DNA from 4 places in the Clostridium sp. JNZ X4-2 genome. Region 3 is predicted to be linked to each of the others. Evidence: riboswitches for the same ligand, from Rfam matches in the RefSeq annotation. Region 3 holds a riboswitch; each other region holds the start of a gene.
The links. Region 3 has a riboswitch for S-adenosylmethionine ahead of ACYUJ6_RS11640 (methionine ABC transporter ATP-binding protein). Riboswitches for the same ligand answer to the same signal wherever they lie in the genome.
Positions count from the first base shown of each region.

Region 1 (3,496 bases), 170 kb from region 3:
TGAGACCTTCAATCCCCGGATGAAGGTCTGGGAAACCATAGTTGAGCCTCTTTTGAATTTTAAACTCATAGATAAGCACAGTGCCCGTAAAAAAGCGGCAAAGCTTCTTGAAACAGTTGGCATGAGTGAAAATTTTGCAGATAGATATCCCCATCAGCTTAGCGGAGGACAGCGGCAGAGAGTGGCAATAGCAAGGGCGGTATCCTTAAAACCTGAAATTATAGTATGTGATGAAGTCACTTCAGCCCTGGATGTTTCCGTACAAAAGCAGGTTCTTTCTCTCCTTGCGGATCTGCAGAGGAAAGAAAAATTGTCCTACATTTTTATCTGTCATGATCTGGCAGTGGTAAAAAATATAAGTCATAGGGTTGTGGTTATGTATCTTGGAAAAATTGTTGAAATTATTGACAGCTGCAAACTCACTTCAAGTGCATGCCATCCTTATACAAAAGCCCTGCTGTCATCCGTGCTGTCTGTTAAAAAAGCTGATAACAGCAGAATAGAAATAATTAAAGGTGAGCCGCCAAGTCCTTCTTGTCTACCTCCAGGATGCAGTTTCAGCTCCAGGTGTGAAAGATGCGGTGATGTATGTTTGAAAGAAAAGCCTGAATTAAAAGTAATAGGAAAAAGTCATTTAGTGGCTTGTCACTTATTTGATAAATAATGTATAGGCTGCGTACATATTAGGGAAGAAAGGAGTTTTGTTTTATGCAAACAGTAAGAGCAGGAAACATGTCTGCTAAAACAGGAGAAAAGATATCAGAATATGTAAATGTGAAAGGAACAGAAATAGACCTTCCGGTTACAATTATTTGCGGGGAAAAAGAGGGAAAAACTGTGTTTATCTCCGGAGGTGTGCATAATGCAGAATATGGAGGAATAGAGACAGCTATCGAGCTGGCCTCTGAGATTTTGCCCTGTCAATTGACGGGAAATCTTTAGGTGGAAGTTTAATCTTTGTATCACCTAGGTGTGGAATCCTGCTGCTTTATATGGCACTTTTGTCTTCGGTATCACTGGTAATATGGTCGGCTTTGTATAAATACAACAAGGTCTGCAGAATAGCTGTATACAGTTTTATGATACCTGTGTTTGGAGTCATATTATCGGCCATTTTACTTGGAGATTCCATATTGAAGGTGAAGACTCCGGGAGCATTGGTTTTAGCCTGTATTGGTATATGGATTGTTAATGGTAATGAAAATTAATATGGAATTATACTCAGAATATCTATTTCTTCATGTAAATATTTATATTTTTATATATATTTGACCAAGAATGCTTGCAAAACATTACTGTAACATTATTTCGTTTTGAGCGCTCTTTTACTATTTCAGCCATGTTGTGTCCTATGTAATCTGTAAGAACCATTACTAAATCCATATTTGATGGAATAATTATTTTTCTGTCACCCTTTTTTCTCCCAGTTACATGTATTATTTTATTAAATCCATTTTCTCTTAACTTGTTTTTTATGCTTGCAATTCTGTCTCCGCCCACTACTAAAATCCCCATTAGTTATACCTCCAATTTGCATTTTATTTTTATAATATAATTAAAAAAGCTATTTTCCTTTAATAAGAAAAATAGCTTTTGATAACAATTTTTTAAAATTAGCATTTTTCTTATCTTTCAAAGTGATCCAATTCACTTTGCAGGAATTAACACCGGTACATATAATATGTCCGGTTGTCGGGTTTCAAAGGGCCAGTCCCTCCACCGCTCTTGATAAGAGAACATTATTAAATTATATAAATTTTATTGTACTACAATGTGATTCACAGTGCAAATAAATATTGAAAATTATTTTTACCAATACAGATTTCATGATGTTTAAAATGATGGTGAGGGAAAAGTGGACTAAAGGGATGAATTAGGAATTTTACAAATTCTCATAATAATACTATGAATTTCTATTATATGCTTCTTTGAAATGTATAAACTAATATAGAGGAGATGATATTTATGTCTAGAAGAAATAAAATACTGGTTCCGGAAGCTAGAATTGGTATGGAAAAATTAAAAATAGAAGCAGCCAGGGAACTGGCTGAAAAGAACAGAGATCCTAATGCAGTAAATAATTTTTCCATAGGCGGACAGATGGTTAAAAAAATGGTTGAAAAATATGAAAAAAAATTAAAATAATATTAAAAGCCCGTCCCAAGAGGATAGGGCTTTTTAACTTCATTCAATTTATTTATAAATGTGAATCAAGTCAGCTGGAAAATAATTTTGATTTTTCAGTTACCTTCCATTGTTTTTTCAATGTTTAAAATAAAATCACTGGCTTTTATATCTAAACTTTTGCAGATTCTAAAAATGATATTTAAAGTAGGATTTCGCTTCTGGCGCTCGATCATGCTTATATAAGTTCTATCAATATTACATTTGTGAGCAAGATCTTCCTGTGATAATCCACATTTTATTCTGCGGTTTTTTAAAGTTATAGCAAGTGCACTTTCTAATGTCACGTAAACCACCTCTCAAATTTAATTTTAAAAAAAATGTTGCAAATTGTCATCATACTATAGTCTACAGCAGAGAATTTTTGTGATATAATTTAAAAGTGTTTTGAATTATAAGCTTTAATTTGTTATTTATTAAGAAAGGCGGTTTGAAATTTACGTGATGGATGATAAGGTAAACGATTTAAGAGAGAGATTGCATAAATTAATTGAGGAAAAGGCAGATTACAGGGAAATATTAAAGGTAAGCCAAAAATTAGATAAATATATAAATCAAGTCCTGAAAAGTACAAGCAGTTAATTATATAAAAAAGCGGAGATCTGCCTTTTTTGAGGTATAGGCAGATAGTGAATGTACTGGATTCAGCAGCAGGCAGCGGACTTGTCAAAAATAATGTTAAAATAGTGAAAGGCCTCATCTCAAAAAGATGGGGCTATATTTCAAATATAATATCTTAATCAAATCTTAATGGGTTTGATAAGTGTTTCTTTAAAAATAAATACTACAATTTAATTATAATGAAAATTAAAAAAATAAGGAGATATTTTACATGAAGAAAAAATATAAAATTTTAATTATAGTATTTATATTGTTTATTGTGGGTATGGTATCTTTAAATGTATTGAGAAAGCCCAACACGGCATTAAATAAAGGAACTGCTGGAATTGCTGTAAAAGTGACGCCAGCAGATTGGAAGGTTAGAAAATTAGATAAACTGCCACAGTTAACCTCAAGTTTTAAAAACAGTAAAGTAATGGATTTACGTTCAAAGGATCTATCAGAAGCTGATATTGGTGGGAAGGAAAAAGAACTTTTAAATTCAAGTTTTGATAGTAAAACAAAATGGCCCCAAAATATCACATCAGTTTTTTTACCTGAAAAAATTATGTCATTAGGGAAAAATCCAGGACTTGGGATAAGGACTGTCCATAATTTGGGAGTAAATGGGAAAAATATTGGTATTGCAATAATAGATCAGCGTCTTCTTGTAAATCATGATGAATATAAAGATAATGTAAAATCTTATGAA
Region 1 is NZ_CM142685.1:2,254,745-2,258,240, reverse strand. It holds gene ACYUJ6_RS10815 (ABC transporter ATP-binding protein) at 1-664, shown strand, start outside; gene ACYUJ6_RS10810 (hypothetical protein) at 709-942, shown strand; gene ACYUJ6_RS10805 (EamA family transporter) at 918-1,208, shown strand; gene ACYUJ6_RS10800 (DUF2325 domain-containing protein) at 1,231-1,515, opposite strand; SAM riboswitch class I at 1,623-1,735, opposite strand; gene ACYUJ6_RS10795 (small, acid-soluble spore protein, alpha/beta type) at 1,966-2,145, shown strand; gene ACYUJ6_RS10790 (helix-turn-helix domain-containing protein) at 2,241-2,471, opposite strand; gene ACYUJ6_RS10785 (aspartyl-phosphate phosphatase Spo0E family protein) at 2,629-2,766, shown strand; gene ACYUJ6_RS10780 (hypothetical protein) at 2,796-2,924, shown strand; gene ACYUJ6_RS10775 (S8 family serine peptidase) at 3,017-3,496, shown strand, end outside.
Region 1: it holds a riboswitch for S-adenosylmethionine, as region 3 does, so the genes downstream of both, ACYUJ6_RS10800 (DUF2325 domain-containing protein) here and ACYUJ6_RS11640 (methionine ABC transporter ATP-binding protein) in region 3, are expected to answer to the same signal.

Region 2 (3,496 bases), 190 kb from region 3:
AAGTGTGGATACCTTTGGTACGGAGAAAATCATTGAAGAGAAGATAATAGAAATTATAAATAAGCTGTTTGATTTAAGACCAGCAGCTATCATAAGAGATTTGGATCTGAGAAGACCCATATACAAGAAAACAGCGGCTTATGGACATTTTGGAAGAACCGATATAGATTTGCCCTGGGAGAAACTTGATAAGGTTGATGAAATAAAGGAAAAGTTGTTTGACAATGTTTTGTACTATTAAAATAAAAAATTCTGTGCTTTTTAAATGTAGTTGACCAGAAATACTGGAGGCTAGATAAGTTGAAAATAAGCTTATCTAGCCTTTTTATTTAAAGTTATAAGAGAGAGGAGATAATAAAATATGCCTGTTAATTTTGCAAAAAGTATTGAGGAGAGGACATTAGAGCATCCATGCTATAATTGTGCCGCCCATAAATATGCCAGAATGCACATACCTGTGGCTCCGAAATGCAATGTGAGCTGCAATTTTTGTAATAGAAAATATGATTGTGTAAATGAATCAAGACCTGGTGTGACAAGCGGAATTCTAACCCCTGAGGAAGCCAGAGACAAATTCAAGGTAGTAAAAAACAGAGTAAAAAATTTGACGGTAGTGGGTATAGCGGGACCAGGAGATCCACTTGCAAATTTCCAAGAGACAAGAAAATCCATAGAATTAATAAAGAAAGAGTGCAGGGATATTACATTTTGTCTTTCCACCAATGGATTAATGCTTCCTGCATATGCCGATGAAATAATAAAGCTGGGAATTACCCATGTTACTGTAACAATAAATGCTGTTGATCCTGAAATAGGCGGCAGGATCTATAAGTTTGTCAATTATCAGGGAAAGACTTTTGTAGGTGAGGAAGCAGGGAAGATACTGCTGAATAATCAATTGTCAGGGCTGAAATATATTGCTGGAAAAGGCATTGTGACAAAGGTTAATATTGTGATGATAAAGGGAATTAATGATACTCATATCCCTGAAATAGTGAAAAAAGTTAAAGAATGCGGTGCCTATATGACCAATATAATGCCTCTAATACCTGTAAAGGGCAGTGTATTTGAAAACAGGGATACTGTAAATGAATCTGAATTGAAGAACATGAGGGAAAAATGTGAACCACATTTAAAACAGATGTATCATTGCAGGCAGTGCAGGGCGGATGCCATAGGAAGTTTGAATAAAGATGTATCAGCTCAGTTCAGGGATTACAGGAAAAATATAATTTCTCTTGACAAGCCTGAGAAAATCCATAGAGACCATAAGGAGAACAGGGACTATAGATTTGCCGTGGCCAGCAGTTCAGGAGATTATATAGATGAACACTTTGGACATGTGTCCCAGCTGTATATATATGATGTGATAAAAGAAAATATCAAGTTTTATGAGAAAAGAAATGTGGAGGTGTATTGTAGAGGTCCACAGGAGTGTACTGGACATGATGACAGAATATCCGGTATTATAAAATGTGTGGATGATTGCGACGGAGTACTTGTATTGCGCATTGGCTTTGAACCTGTAATCAAGCTTCATGAAAAAGGCATAAGAGTATTTCAGATGTACAGCACCATAGAGGAGGGAATAGAAAAGGCAATGGAATTGATGAAGTAGAAAAAAGAATAGGAAGATTAATTTTATTTCTTGACAATATATATGCTATTTGGTATAGTAAGTAATATAATCAAATAATTTGAATAAAATTCTTATCAAGAGAGACGGAGGGACTGGCCCTATGATGTCCGGCAACCTGAATTTATTTAACGGTGCCAATTCCAGCAGATTATAATCTGAAAGATGAGAAACAAAGATTACTTTCTTGTATCTATCTTTACAGGAAAGTTTTTTATTTTATATAGGTTTTTTCGTAAGATTACAAAAAGTTGACTAGAAACACTAGAGACTTATTTTTGTAGAGATAAGTTTCTGGTGTTTTTTGCATTTCATTTTCGGATATTTTATAAAAACTCAATATTCAGACAAAAAAAGAAGAATGGTATATAAACAAAAGCATACCTGATGAAAAAGAAGGTGCAAAAGTCAACAAATGGGTATCAGATGCCATAGGAGCGCCTGTAAGCGCCATTACTATTATGCAGATGATGGAGTCATAAAAGACAGGGATATACAGCAGTGGACAGCTGGAAGTAAGACGATCGGTGCGTTTCCTAAAAATGCAAAGGTAAAGGTCAGTGATATAGTAACCCATCAATTTGACAAATATGGCAATTCTGGATCACAGCCCAATTATATAGTCAAAGAATAATATGAATATAAAATCCCATGGGAGGGGAGTTTTGAATGAAAAAAGTAGTGAAAAAATCTAAACAGGAAAGTGTAAATATAAAGGATAGGCAATATAAAATTGTAATTGATAATGTAAGAAAATGTTATAATATAAAATCACAAAATCGTCAGAAAGATGAAGAATTTTTAACACTTGATAATTTTAATTTAAAGGTAAAAAAAGGAGAATTTATTACAGTGGTAGGTCCAAGCGGCTGCGGGAAATCTACCTTTTTAGATATTCTGGCAGGGCTGTCAAGACCTACATCAGGAAAGGTTTATATAGATGGGAAGCTGATTACGGCACCTGCTCTGGACAGAGGAATTATACTGCAGGGTTATGCACTGTTTCCATGGAGAACTGTAGAGAAAAATATTGAGTTCGGCCTTGAAATAAAAGGCATGACAAAAGATTTAAAACATCAGATAAGTAAAAAATTTATAGATCTGGTAGGATTAAATGGATTTGAAAACAGATATCCCCATGAACTGTCGGGAGGAATGAAACAAAGAGTTGCCATTGCCAGGGCACTGGCCTATGATCCTGAGGTGCTGCTTATGGATGAGCCTTTTGCAGCAGTAGATGCCCAGACCAGGGAGTCTCTTCAGGAAGAATTATTGAATATATGGGAGAAGACAAACAAAACTATTGTGTTTATTACCCATAGTATTGAAGAAGCGGTATTTTTGGCCGATAGAGTGGTGGTGATGTCAACTAACCCCGGCAGAATTAAGGAAATCATAAATATAAAACTTCCAAGGCCAAGGATTAATTCTCAAATCAGAACTTCTCAGGAATTCAATTCCAACAGGAATAGAATATGGGAGCTTCTCCACGGAGATGCTGATAAAATTCAAGCAGAAGCTATGGTATAAATTTAAATATGTAAATACTTTTATAAAATAATGGGAGGTTGTAATTTATGAAATTCGATTTAAATACTTCTGTGGTAAAAACACGGGAAGAACGCCTTGGTACTATTATTGGCTGGAAAACAGGAAAAGCTTCCGAGCTCTCCAGGGATTCTTCATATACCTGCGGAGGCTGCAGGGGAAATGGTGGAAAAAGACTTTGTGAAACCATAGGACCATTTACCCAGGGCTCAGGATGCAGTGAGCAGATGGTAGAATGTCAGGCTGGTAATATAAGAGATGCGGTTTTGATTCAACATTCGCCCATAGGCTGCGGTACAGGTCAGGCAGCCT
Region 2 is NZ_CM142685.1:2,232,198-2,235,693, reverse strand. It holds gene metK (methionine adenosyltransferase) at 1-241, shown strand, start outside; gene nifB (nitrogenase cofactor biosynthesis protein NifB) at 362-1,618, shown strand; SAM riboswitch class I at 1,708-1,808, shown strand; gene ACYUJ6_RS10700 (hypothetical protein) at 2,052-2,270, shown strand; gene ACYUJ6_RS10695 (ABC transporter ATP-binding protein) at 2,306-3,166, shown strand; gene ACYUJ6_RS10690 (nitrogenase component 1) at 3,214-3,496, shown strand, end outside.
Region 2: it holds a riboswitch for S-adenosylmethionine, as region 3 does, so the genes downstream of both, ACYUJ6_RS10700 (hypothetical protein) here and ACYUJ6_RS11640 (methionine ABC transporter ATP-binding protein) in region 3, are expected to answer to the same signal.

Region 3 (3,496 bases):
TATATTGTTTTCAGTTAAAAACTTTTTGAATTCACTATAGGCTATATCACTTATTTTTATAAAATTCATATAAAACCCTCTCTTATATAATAATTTATTTTTTTGCAAGTACATAAACATACTTTATATGTATTGTATCAAAAATTTTATATTTGTACTATAGAAATTTATTTATAGCAAATATTATTATATTTTGTTAAAATAAGTATGTATAAGATAGAATTACATAATTACATAGAGCGGAGATGTAAACATGAATAAAAAAGATTTGGCAAATATAAGGAAGGAATTTAAATTGGGAAGCTATAAGCTGCCTATTAAAGAGGTCTACAGCGTATATTTAAAAAAAGATAATGGAGAAATAATAACTAGGGAATTGGAGCATTTTGAAATGATGGAAATAGAGAAAAGAGAACTTTATTTAAATAATTTTAAGAAGGTGCTCACAGGTTCCCTGGATTCCAAAATATTTGAATTGAATTTTAGAGCAATGGAAATGGAAAAAAATCCGGATGACAGTGAAAATACCCAGCATATATTGTATAATGCTTTAAATTCCAAGGAGAGTATAGCTGAATTTGGAGATAAAGTAGTGGATAAAATATCTGAGAATTATACTTACGATACAGATGTAGTGATAAATTTTATAAAAGCGGAGTATTACAGCAGTAATAAAAAAAGTGAGGATGAAGGAGACAGTGACATAGAAGATTATGTGCAGGCTGTAGAATTTTTATTATGTAGTGTAAATAAAGTGGAAATTCCTAAAAAGGTATTAAAATTTGACTATACTGAAATGAAATTCAAGCCAAACTCTGCATTGGATATGATCATAAATTTAAATTCCCCCCTGGATGGATTTATGTTTCCAAGTTTTACATCTCAGTATGTAGATGTAAATAAGATAATATATTATTCTTCAAAGGCCAAACAAATTAATGGAACTTTTGTAGAGAAGGTACTGGATTGTACCATAAAACCTACAGCAGTAGAAGAAAAAGAAAATTTTAATGCCATATTGGGCAGCGCAGTAGGAGGCAAAATAAAACCGGATGTTATGCAGGACATATATGAAAAAATAAATGAAAAGCTTGATGAAGAAGACACAGAAGAAGAACCAACCTTAGATATGAATGAAGTTACAAAAGTTATGGGAGAAAGTGGTGTAGAAAGTACAGAATCTATTAAAAATGCTTTTCAGGAAGTATGCGGAGAAGATTATGAGTTTAAAGCCAGAAATGTAGTTCCGGATTTTAAAAGCAAATCCATAAAGATTGAGAATGAAAATACAAGCATAACCATAAAACCACAGGACTTGGGCAGTGTAAGGCAGGTAGTGGATAAAAAGGGCAGAAAATGTCTATTAATAGAACTGAAAGAAGATATGGTTGTAAATGGACTTAATCTGGAGACTGAGGAAATAGAAGATTATATCTAAATTTTCAATTTTTCAGTAAAAAATTTATTGACAATGTTTAGTATTGCTGATATACTGATTGTCATAATATTAAATATTGAATAAACTTATTAAGAGAGGTGGAGGGAAAGGCCCTATGAAGCCCAGCAACCAGTATTTACTAATGCATTGGTGCTAATTCCTGCAGCCTGTTATAGCTGAGAGATGAGGTAATCATGAGAATATAAACTCAGGGGTTTCCTCTGAGTTTTTTATAATTTAATTAAATATAAATTTTAAAGGTTCACCAGAAAAACTGGAGACTAAATTCTGATTTATAAGATTTAGTCTCTTTTTGTTTTGGCAAAATTTATTTTGATTGAAGAGAGATGACATATAGGCAATTATTAAAAGGAAAGGAGGAAGGAAATTATTATGATAAGTGTACAAAATTTAAGTAAAACCTTTAGTACGCCTAAAGGTAAAATTCAAGTACTAAAAGATATAAACCTTGAAGTGGAGAAAGGAGATATTTTTGGAATAATAGGCTTTAGCGGAGCTGGAAAATCTACAATGATACGCTGCTTGAACAGGCTTGAGGAACCAACTACAGGTACTGTACTCATTGGAGGCAAAGATATTACTGCTATGGATAAAAACCAACTTAGAGAAGCTAGAAAAAAAATTGGAATAATATTTCAAGATTTTAACTTGTTTGATTCAATGACTGTATATAAGAACGTAGCTTTTCCTCTAAAGATATCCGGTTATCCTGAACAAAAGATAAAAAACAGAGTGCATGAAATATTGAGTTTAGTAGAGCTGAGTGACAAGGTGGATTCTTATCCTGCCCAATTAAGCGGAGGTCAGAAACAGAGAGTGGGTATAGCCAGGGCACTGGCCAATAAACCAGATGTGTTATTAAGTGATGAAGCTACTTCTGCATTAGATCCTCAGACTACTTATTCCATATTGGAGCTTTTAAGGGATATAAATAAAAAACTTAATTTAACTATTCTGCTTATAACCCATGAGTTGGATGTTATTAAATATATATGCAATAATATGGCAGTAATTGAAGAAGGTAAGATTGTGGAAACAGGAAGCACAAATTCAGTATTTTTAAATCCTAAAAGTGATACTGCTAAAAAGTTTGTTAAAATAATGAGAAGTCTCAGTGTGAGTTCCAATTATCCTGGAGGTGAGGTAATATGACTGATGATTTTAAAATGCTGATTCTAAAAGGATTGTCGGAAACCATAGAAATGGTAATTATAGCTGGCTGCATAGCACTGCTCATCGGGCTGCCCCTTGGAATTATTCTGGTTGTTACTAAAAAAGGACATATTTTAGAGCATGAAAAATTAAATAAAGTATTGGCTGCTATAGTAAATGCAATAAGATCCCTTCCTTCTATAATATTAATTGTGGTCTTGTTGCCATTAGCCAGATTGATAGTAGAAACTACCCTGGGTATGAAGGCGGCTATTGTTCCAATATCCATAGGAATAGCACCTTTTTTAGCTAGAATTATTGAAACATCAATAGAAGAAGTAGAATGGGGAAAAATTGAAGCAGCTTTGGCTGTAGGAGCAAAACCATTTCAGATTATATTAAAAGTTTTAATACCAGAAGCACTGCCCTCACTTATAAGGGGGATTACGATTTCAATTATATCCATTATTGAATTTACTGCCGTGGCTGGTGCTATAGGAGCAGGAGGATTGGGAAGCCTGGCAATACGTTTTGGTTATGAGAGATTTCGTAAAGACATTATGGCGGCTACAGTTATACTATTAATTTTTCTGGTACAATTTATACAATTTTCAGGAGATCATATTTCCAGATATGTAAATAAAAAAAGATATAAATTTGATTGATTATTTTAAGGGAGATGAATTAATATGAAAAAGAAAAGTGTAATATCATTGATACTGGTGTTGGTTGTAGGATTGTTTTCAGGCTGTGGAAGCGGTGCTGATTCAAAGAGTACAAGCAGTTCAAGCCATAAGAGCAAGAGTGTTACAGTGAAGATAGGAGCTGCAGCAGTGCCCCATGCGGAAATATTGAACCACATAAAACCCGCTCTGGCAAAAGAAG
Region 3 is NZ_CM142685.1:2,426,286-2,429,781, reverse strand. It holds gene ACYUJ6_RS11650 (HesB-like protein) at 1-69, opposite strand, end outside; gene ACYUJ6_RS11645 (DUF4317 domain-containing protein) at 254-1,438, shown strand; SAM riboswitch class I at 1,522-1,628, shown strand; gene ACYUJ6_RS11640 (methionine ABC transporter ATP-binding protein) at 1,832-2,611, shown strand; gene ACYUJ6_RS11635 (methionine ABC transporter permease) at 2,608-3,276, shown strand; gene ACYUJ6_RS11630 (MetQ/NlpA family ABC transporter substrate-binding protein) at 3,301-3,496, shown strand, end outside.

Region 4 (3,496 bases), 1.6 Mb from region 3:
TATTTCCACAGCCTGGTCTTCCATTCCCTCAATAATTGCAGTATTTAATTTTTTTTCATTATTTTTATCTTTTTTTCCCACTTCAGGTAGAATATTATCTCCCCATTTCGCCCTTTCACTCCTGGATTTATCTCTATATTTTGTTATGTAATTTTTCCCATCCCAGTCTATATTTGTTAAAACCTCAAAAGCTGATATAATATCCTTCACGCCTTGATCCTGTGTATTTATTATAGGCAGATCAAGACCTGCATTAAGTGCCAGTGCAAGAAAAGTTCTATTTAATATACACCTTCTGGGAAGTCCATAGGATATATTGCTTACTCCCAGAATAGTTTTTACTCCAAATTTTTCTTTCACAAGTTTTACAGCTTTTATGGTTTCCATAACTTCTTTTTGTTGTGCAGATGCAGTGAGTGTAAGACAGTCAACTATTATATCTTTTTTACTAATTCCATAGCAGGCCGCAGTTTTAATTATCTTTTCCGCAATTTTAACCCTGCCTTCTGCACTATCCGGTATTCCTTCTTCATCTATAGTAAGTGCTACCACACATCCCCCATATTTTTTCACTATGGGAAATACCTCTTCCATTGATTTTTTTCTTCCATTAACCGAATTTATTATAGGCTTTCCATTATATATCCTGGCTCCAGCTTCTAAAACCCTTGAATTAGGACTATCTATATCAACAGGCAATTGTACCGCCTGTTGTACTGCCTTTACTGCCTTTTCCATCATCTTAATTTCATCAATTTCAGGAAGCCCTACATTTAGCCCCAATATATGAGCTCCTTCGCTCTTTTGAGCTATGGCTTCTTTCTTTATATAATTGACCTTACCCTCTCTTAATTCTTTTTTATAGGCCTCCTGACCTGTAGGATTTATCCTCTCTCCAATAATTCTTATTTCATTTCCCAGAAAAACAGTATCAGTAGATGAACAAACTGCAGTATAATTTTTTTTCTCCACTTCCCTAGGAAGTACATCCTTCAGCTGGCCTATAATTGTCTTTATAAATTCCGGATTTGTACCACAGCATCCCCCCAAAATCCTGACCCCTTTTTTAGCCATAATCAGTATATTTTTTGAAAACTCTTCAGGGGTTATATCATAAATTGTATTTTTTCCGTCATATCTGGGCAAACCTGCATTAGGCTGTACCATGACAGGTATAGATGCATATTTTAATATTTCATCTACAATACCTTGAAGTTCTGCTGGACCCAGTGAACAGTTTACTCCAAGAGCATCCACTCCTAAAGCTTCAAGCGTAAACACCATGGTTTTAGGATCTGTTCCCATAAGTGTTCTGCCATCCTTTTGAAAGGTCATTGTACAAAATATCGGCAGGGAGCTGTTTTCCTTTGCTGCAAGAACAGCTGCTTTTGCCTCATATAAATCAGACATAGTTTCTATTAAAATTATATCCGCTCCGGCTTTTTCACCTATAATGACTTGTTTTTTAAACAAATTATATGCACTCTGAAAGCTCAAGCTTCCTGTAGGTTCCATAATTTGTCCAGTAGGTCCTATATCAAGAGCTACCAATTTATCTCCAGCTTCCTCCTTTGCAATTTTTACTCCAGCTGTAATAACATCTTTTATAGTATAACTGGAAAAATTGTATTTAAGTTCATTGGCTCCAAAAGTATTGGCTGTTATAATATGCGACCCTGCTTCTAGATATTGTCTATGTATTTTTTTTATTGCTTCAGGATTTGTCACATTAAACACTTCTGGCAGCTGACCCACTTGAAGTCCATATTTTTGAAGCATTGTCCCCATAGCTCCATCAAAAAAAATAAATTTTTTATCAAACTTATTTAACAAACTTTTAAAACTCATTTATTTCACCCTTTCTCAAATACAATTTACATTATCACTATATTTCAGCAGCTGTTAAAATTGTATAAACATTAGCTGATTTAAGCTCTCTATTATATATTTTTAGATTTGAATTTAATTTATCTCTCTTTATATAATATATATAAATTAATATATATACAAATTTTTTTCAGTACATTCTGATACTGCTTAATCAGTTGTACTTTTATAAAAATATATAAAAAAGCTGCCTTTCACAAGAAAAGCAACTTTCAATTTCATAAAAAGTTAATCTTTTCTTATCTTTCAGAATTCACTCTGCAACATATTCACCTCAATGCTAAAATTTTCCAAAATAATAGTACAAAGCATCTATATTACAGACAACAAGCTTTAATGTCCAGAAAAAAATTTTTCTATTCAACAATTAGAGCTTTTATTCTGCAGGAATTGACACCGATACATAATTGCCGGTTGTCGGATTTCATAGGGCCTGTCCCTCCATCTCTCTTGATAAGAATATTTTAATATTAATACTTTAAATAGAAATTGTCAATATTTCTGTAATTTTATTTTTTTATTCATGATTTTAAATTTTTTTCATTTTTCTATTGACAAGTCACTCTGTTATCTGTTATCATTTTCTCAATCGAATACGGAACTTCTTATCCAGAGCGGCTGAGGGACTGGCCCTATGATGCCCGGCAACCTGAATGATCATTTTCATTCAACGGTGCTAATTCCAGCAGGTGTATATGTATAACCTGAAAGATGAGGAGCATGAAGAAAAGTCTTCTTGTATCTCACCTGCAAGAAGACTTTTTATTTTGCCAAATTATATAGAAGTTTCGTCCAGAATATTTAATATATCAAAAGAAATATGAGGAGGAGTAAAAATGAGTGAAGAAAGAAAATTAAGTTTTGAGACATTACAGGTACATGCAGGTCAGGTACCTGATCCAACTACAGGAGCAAGGGCAGTGCCAATTTATCAAACAACGTCCTTTGTTTTTAAAGATGCAGATGAAGCTGCTGACTTTTTCCAGCTTAAAAAGCCAGGAAATGTTTATGCAAGAATAATGAATCCTACAGAAGATGTGTTTGAGCAGAGGGTGGCAGCTCTTGAGGGAGGCAGTGCCGGACTTGCTACTGCGTCAGGGCTTGCAGCAATATTATATTCTATATTAAACGTAGCAAGTGCAGGAGATAATATAGTTTCCGCCAGCACACTTTATGGTGGCACATATGAATTATTTTCAGTAACTTTAAAGAAGTTGGGAATTGATGTAACATTCGTAGATCCTGATGATCCTGAAAATATCAGAAAAGCAATTACAGGTAAAACAAAGGCAGTTTATGCTGAAACCATAGGAAATCCAAGGATAAATGTTTTGGATATAGAAGCTGTGGCAAACATAGCTCATGAAAATAAAATACCTCTTATTATAGATAATACTTTTGGAACGCCATACCTTGTAAGACCTATAGAATACGGAGCAGATGTAGTTGTCCATTCTGCAACTAAATTTATAGGCGGGCATGGAACTACAATAGGTGGAATTATAGTAGACGGAGGAAAATTTGACTGGAGAGCCAGCGGTAAATTCCCTGATTTCACCACACCTGACGAGAGTTATAACGGATTGGTATATGCAGATCAAGGTCCTGT
Region 4 is NZ_CM142685.1:794,665-798,160, reverse strand. It holds gene ACYUJ6_RS03745 (homocysteine S-methyltransferase family protein) at 1-1,848, opposite strand, end outside; SAM riboswitch class I at 2,245-2,347, opposite strand; SAM riboswitch class I at 2,490-2,605, shown strand; gene ACYUJ6_RS03740 (hypothetical protein) at 2,583-2,711, shown strand; gene ACYUJ6_RS03735 (O-acetylhomoserine aminocarboxypropyltransferase/cysteine synthase family protein) at 2,724-3,496, shown strand, end outside.
Region 4: it holds a riboswitch for S-adenosylmethionine, as region 3 does, so the genes downstream of both, ACYUJ6_RS03745 (homocysteine S-methyltransferase family protein) here and ACYUJ6_RS11640 (methionine ABC transporter ATP-binding protein) in region 3, are expected to answer to the same signal.